One region of the Vibrio toranzoniae genome, then DNA from elsewhere that is predicted to be linked to it. Evidence: riboswitches for the same ligand, from Rfam matches in the RefSeq annotation. Region 1 holds a riboswitch; the other holds the start of a gene.
What was found. A riboswitch is a leader RNA that binds a small molecule or an ion and turns the genes downstream of it on or off. The one in region 1 is predicted to bind lysine.
Positions count from the first base shown of each region.

Region 2: linked by a shared signal. The riboswitch ahead of OCU50_RS08945 (Na+/H+ antiporter NhaC family protein) and the one ahead of lysC (lysine-sensitive aspartokinase 3) in region 1 are both predicted to bind lysine.

Region 1 covers NZ_AP025514.1:328,598-332,027, forward strand. Annotated here, with positions in the region: gene lysC (lysine-sensitive aspartokinase 3) at 43-1,410, opposite strand; lysine riboswitch at 1,519-1,696, opposite strand; gene OCU50_RS01540 (pyridoxal-phosphate-dependent aminotransferase family protein) at 1,873-3,018, shown strand; gene OCU50_RS01545 (PglL family O-oligosaccharyltransferase) at 3,241-3,430, opposite strand, start outside.
Region 2 covers NZ_AP025514.1:2,018,859-2,022,288, forward strand. Annotated here, with positions in the region: His leader region at 1-45, opposite strand, end outside; gene OCU50_RS08945 (Na+/H+ antiporter NhaC family protein) at 235-1,827, opposite strand; lysine riboswitch at 1,940-2,117, opposite strand; gene OCU50_RS08950 (H-NS family histone-like protein) at 2,480-2,890, shown strand; gene OCU50_RS08955 (inosine/guanosine kinase) at 3,062-3,430, opposite strand, start outside.

The DNA.
Region 1 (3,430 bases):
TTCGTGATTTAGTTATTTATCAGTCGATGATAAACGGGCTTTCTACTCAAATAATTCTTGGTGAAGTTTCTGAATCGCTAACTTAGAAACAGACTCATTCAGCAGGAAGCACAGGTTATGAGGGCTTGCACCGTAGCAAATCATACGCAGGTTGAAATCTTCTAGAGTGCCGAATACTTGCTTTGCATAGCCTTTGCTTTCACTCATGTTGTTACCAATAAGAGCAACAAGGCACAGGTCATGCTCAATATCGACAGAACACAGTTCTTCAAGCTCAATACGCGCTGATTCTGGTAATTCAGGAGCACCACCGGATGTGTCTGTTTGATCCAACGTAAGTGAAACACTGATCTCTGATGTGGTGATAAGATCGACGGAGATCTTATGTTTAGCAAGGATCTCGAACACTTTTGCAAGGAAACCGTAAGCATGGAACATGTTAGCGCTACGCAGCGTAACCATGGTTTGGTTGCAGCGTAGGGCAAGTGCTCTGAATAGAGGAGAGCTTTCTACTTGCTGGCGAATCCAAGTTCCACCTAATTCTGGTGCTTTTGAAGAACCGACAAATACTGGAATTTGATGGCGCAGTGCAGGAACGAGAGTCGAAGGGTGCAAGATCTTCGCGCCGAAGTTTGCCATTTCCGATGCTTCACTGAAGCTGATTTCTGGGATAGGAGAGGCCTTAGGAGCAATACGTGGATCGGTAGTATAGATACCCGGAACATCCGTCCAGATTTCTAAGCCAATCGCTTGTACCGACTCGGCAATCAGTGCAGCTGAATAATCACTGCCACCGCGGCCTAGGGTCGTGGTGTTACCTTCGTTATCAGCACCGATAAAGCCTTGGGTAACGACAACTTGTTGCTGGCACAGTGGAATCAATTTCTCTTTTGCCAAAGCGGCAATCTCTTCTAGCTGTGGTTCTGCTTTTCCGAAATCATCATTGGTGCGCATCACTTCTCGAATATCAAAGCGAACCGCAGGTGTTCCGCGCTCGCGAATGATTTGAGCTAGGATGTGTGTCGACATCAGCTCACCACAGGCCACTAGGTGATCAGTCAGCTTAGTACTTGCTTGAAATGATGCCGCTTCAGCAGCGCTAGCAATGTCATCAAGAATACTGTGAACTTCTTTTTCGATGCTGATTGGATCAGCAAGTTGGTCAAGAATAGCATTGTGGATGTCGGCTAATTGCGTCATCAATTCTTGTCGGCGAGCTTTGTCTTGAACTCCGCTTGCGAGTTCCACAAGCAAGTTGGTAACACCAGAACATGCGCTACTTACGACCAGTTTCGTTTTTGAGTTGTTTTCAATAATGGCAGCACAACGGCTCATTGCTTCAAAGTTGGCAACACTTGTTCCACCAAACTTAGCGACATTAAAAGAACCAGCTACATTAGATGCACTCACGATATATCTCCCACGACTTCCTAAAATAAAATTACGGTTGGGTAATCCAACGTCCGATGTTTTTCGAAGAGAGTTTTAGAGCAAAAAGAGAGGAATTATTAGAATAGTAACCTCAGAAGCTCTTCACCATATAGAAATGGCGACAGTTGAAGGGATTCAGCCCACTCAACCGATAATAAAGGTCCTGCATCCTTTTATTATCTCGGCACTGCTCCCCATAAATGTTTTGTATTGGAAATGCGGTTCCACAAAACATCTGCCTGGGCAGTGCTCCTCTTCTGCTAGATAGCCGTTTCATTGAACGTGTTTGCGGTAACAATGTCAATCCGTAACTTGAGATAATTGAAAAATAATTTTAACAATTCTGTGACAGTGGTTTGACCTCAATACTTATGGCTAATTGCTGAGGTTATCGATTTGCTTTAGGGTGGAATGTTCACAACATTAACGTAAGGGATGCACATGTCTAATTTAACACTCACTACTGCTATCGATAGTTTTTATCCACCACACCGAACGTTAATGGGACCAGGTCCTTCTGATATCTCACCTCAAGTACTGCAGGCTCTAAGCCGTCCGACGATTGGTCACCTAGATCCGTTGTTTATTGCGATGATGGATGAGCTTAAACAACTTCTTAAGTATGCATTCCAAACTGAAAATGAATTTACGATTGCCGTTTCTGCACCGGGCAGTGCGGGCATGGAAACCTGTTTTGTTAACTTGATTGAGCCTGGTGAAAAGGTGATTGTTTGCCGGAACGGTGTTTTCGGCGAGCGCATGCGAGAAAATGTTGTACGTTGTGGTGGCGAAGCGATACTTGTTGATGACGAGTGGGGCAAACCCGTCTCGGTGGAAAAGGTAGAAAAGGCATTGGCAGAAAACCCCGATGCTGTTGCTGTCGCATTTGTGCATGCAGAGACCTCTACTGGAGCGTTATCGGATGCTCAAGCTATCTCAGCTATTGCTCGTCAGTTTAATGCTCTGACGATTGTTGATGCAGTAACCTCGTTAGGTGGTGTTCCGTTGTTGGTTGATGAATGGCAGCTTGATGCGGTTTATTCTGGCAGCCAAAAGTGCCTGTCTTGTGTACCGGGACTATCTCCGGTGACTTTCTCTCAGCGTGCGGTTGAGAAAATGAAGGCGCGTCAATCACCAGTACAAAGCTGGTTCCTAGACCAGAGCTTGGTATTAGGTTATTGGAGTGGTGAAGGTAAGCGTAGCTATCATCATACTGCACCTGTAAACAGTCTTTATGCGCTGCATGAGGCTCTTGTACTATTGAAAAATGAAGGCTTAGATAATGCGTGGTCTCGTCACCATGCGATGCATCAAGAGTTGAAAGAGGGTGTTGAAGCATTAGGACTCAAGTTTGTCGTTGATGAAGAGAGCCGCTTGCCGCAACTTAATACACTTTATTTCCCTGAAGGGATTGATGAAGCTAAGGTAAGGACACAGTTGTTGGAAGAATATAATCTTGAGATTGGTGCGGGGCTTGGTTCATTGGCTGGTAAGGCTTGGCGTATTGGTCTGATGGGTTATGGTGCTCGAAAAGAGAACGTCGCCTTATGCTTAAAAGCGCTCCAAGATGTCTTATACCAATCGTAGTAATTAACTGGTCATCCTAGCTTGTTAAAATACTCGATAACATCGTTAGAAATTTTGATTGTAGAATAACTACTTATCGAAAACCTCTGTCTTGTTCTCAAGCTTTTTCCTACGCTATTTATGACCATCTACTTACTGTGATTGGTATTAAAATAACCTTTCTCTATATGGATTAAAAAAGCGCACGATAGAACGTGCGCTTTTTTGTGTGTCGCCTAAACCTCAATCCATGACATTGGTTTTAGGTACTTTGAAATCATTGGCAGAAGAGATGTTATTTTTAGCTTCTGAAATTTTCTTATAATGTACCTTTGAGAAATCTCTATTTGGAAATAAGAACTTTGCTTCGCTACGAATCTGCTCAGCTTTACTTTCCTCCCCAATCCCTTGATACGCCAGAATTAGGTTGCTA
Region 2 (3,430 bases), 1.5 Mb from region 1:
ACGTAAATCTCCCCGAAAGACTAGATAGGGTGATGATGGTGATGAATGTTCATTACTAATTTACGCATACTTAATCGGCTCTTAGGTTGTTTGCTGACTTGTATCCACACTAACTAAGCTGACATCCTTTTTCAACTATTAATTTTAACTTTTTTCACTAAATTTCAAATTCATTCAGCAGGCACAAAAAAGGGAAACCATAGTCTCCCTTTTCATTATTAGATCAAGTGCAGATTAGCTTTTGCACTTCGCCATTTTACTACGAGAGAAATAAGCTAATACAAAACACACAAAAACAAATGCTAGAGATGCAGAGCTAAATGCAATAGCAATCGATGCAGTCATACCTAGGGTGATAAAACCGATACACGACACGAGTGCCACAGACAACGCGTAAGGAAGCTGAGTTGCGACGTGATCAATATGGTTACAACGAGCCCCTGTCGAAGAAAGAATCGTTGTATCTGAGATAGGAGAACAATGGTCACCAAATACAGAACCAGCCAGAACCGCACTGAGCATCGGCAGAATTAGCGCGATATCAGATGCTGCAGACATATCACCCGCGATAGGTAACATGATACCGAACGTACCCCAAGAGGTACCTGTTGAGAATGCCATCAGGCCAGCAAGAAGAAACAAGATAACAGGTAGCCAGTGGTAGTCGATGTTGCCCGTCGCTAGAGATGATAAGTACGAACCTGTTTTCATGTCGCCGATTACAGAACCTATTGTCCATGCAAACACAAGAATTAAGATAGCGCCAAACATTGAGCTTGCACCAATCCACATCGTTCTTGCGATGTCAGACATCGATAGCTTCTGCTTGAACACGGTTGCTAACGCAAACAACAAGCCAATAATACCACCATAAACAAGAGACTTACCTACATCAGTGTTTTCGAATGCACCTAGGAGGTTGAATGCTTGGCCATCAGCAGCCAGCGCTTGGCCGCCTGTGTACAGCATTGCGGCAACGGTCGCTACAATTAACGATACGATTGGCATCACTAGATCAGATACAGAACCATTATCGCTCTCTTTAATATCTAGCTCTTCGTTTAGATCGTGAGCTTGCTTTTGATCGTTGTCTCCGTCAAAACCGCGGCCTTGAGATGCTTCAATTTCATGTTCACGCATTTTACCTACGTCTAAGCCGAACCATGCAACGGCAAACACCATAAGAAGTGCAAATACCGCATAGAAGTTCATTGGAATAAGACGAACGTAAGCACCCAGCGCAGAATACTCTGTCACACCGTGTGTTACTAAGATGCCACCAATAATAGTAATGATGTACGCACCCCAGCTAGAAGCTGGCATGATCACACACATTGGAGCCGCAGTAGAATCGAGAATATAAGCAAGCTTAGCGCGCGATACGTAGAAACGGTCTGTGACAGGGCGAGAGATAGCACCTACCGCTAAGCTATTGAAGTAATCATCAACAAAGATGAATACACCTAGGAAAGCAGCAAGTAGTTTTGAACCACGTTTGCTCTTAACACGGGATTGAGCCCACTCAGCGAATGCACGAGTACCGCCAGACAGTGTTAACAGTGCAGTTGTCATTCCAAGAATAATTAGGAATGCGATAATGCTCATGTTCCATGTATTAATACCACCATCTTCGATGAAAACTCCTGAAGCTTTGGTAAACACGTAGCTAGCTGCGTTCCCTACTGAATAGTCAGCAAGTAAAATAGCCCCCATAGCGATACCAACACCCAAAGAAACCAATACACGACGGGTAACAATAGCAAGACTTAAAGCCACAAGTGGAGGAAGCAAAGATAAAGGTGATGTTGCGAAATCTATTAAATTCATGATCTTCAAGAACCAGTTTTTTATTTGGCTAGAGATCTACTGCAGATAAACTTGATACGATTTATCAAGCTCATGTTGAACTAAGCGAAAGGGAAGTGAACACTTCACCCAACCCTACAGTAGCGCTCCATAGTTTAAAATTAAGACTATGGCAGTGTTGTACCTATTGAGCACAACCCCAGCAAATTGCTTAGATATACAATTTACTTCGGCAATTACACCTTTCATTCTCGTTCATTGGCATCACCCCAACGATAACTACTCTTCATAATTGCACCTCTACGTGCGATAACATCATTAACCATTGAAACTAGAGTTTAACAATAAATTAACTGAAGCATCGCATCAGGTAGCCGCAATTGTACCCATCAAAAGCAACAATGCAACATATCATTCCGAGAAAAATAGGGTTTTGTTAGTGACGTAATACCAGAAAATAATCAACATAAGGTTGCTGCTCTACAAGTCACATATCTATTTTTAGATACTCTAATGATTATTAGAAATTCAATAGAGGAATGTATCTCTTCATTTTCAACTATTCATCTCACTTTTATATTTAAATAACCTTTACTAGAAATACTATTTGTTTTATTCCTGTGCTCTGTTTATTATTAGCAGGATTATTTGGTTTACCTTGATGGGAAATATCATGTCTGAATTAACAAAAACTTTATTAAATATCCGCAGCCTTCGTGCATTCTCACGTGAATTAACTCTTGAGCAACTTGAAGAAGCGCTAGACAAGCTAACTATTGTTGTACAAGAGCGTCAAGAATCTGAAGCTGAAGAACGTGCTGCTAAAGCAGAACAAGAAGCTAAGCTTTCTGCTATCGCTGAACAAATTGCAAAAGACGGAATTGATGTTGCCGATCTTATTGCAGCTCTTTCTGGTGAAGCAAAATCTAAAACAACTAAAGCTAAACGCGCTCCTCGCCCAGCGAAATACAAATACGTAGACGCAAACGGCAACGAGAAAACTTGGACAGGTCAAGGCCGTACGCCTTCAGCTATCCAAGAGCAACTAGATGCTGGTAAATCCCTAGAAGAGTTTGCAATCTAGCTAAACCTTCAGTGGGTGACTCACCACACACTCAACAATTGAATTAATATTACAGTCGACCAAAGTATTATTTACGGCTTCAATATATTCAGAAATAAAAAAGGCTTCTTTCGAAGCCTTTTTTTATATTTCATTTTTAGCACTAGAAATGAATTTGATAAGTAAAGCGTATTATCTTTCCCAGTAAGCTTCTTCTAGGCTATCTTCTCTTTCAGGAAGACCACGAGATAAACGAGGTGAGTGTTGAACTAACACTTCATAACTAGCACGGTTTGAATATTTACAAACTTGTGAGAAAGAAGAGTACGTCAAGAATGAATGTTGGTGCTTACTTGAATTTGGTACATTTTCTTTATGGTATTTATTTGCCGCCATATCATGTAATAGAGCAGACAACGCCGCATCACCAGCACCATTCGTATTTTTGATCGTTTCTGGGCCACCCATGTAAGGGGCAATATGAGAATAGATCTTAGTCGGGTTCTCACATAAATCTTTATGCGCAGGACGGCTAAATTCAAAACGGTTGAATTCTGCAAT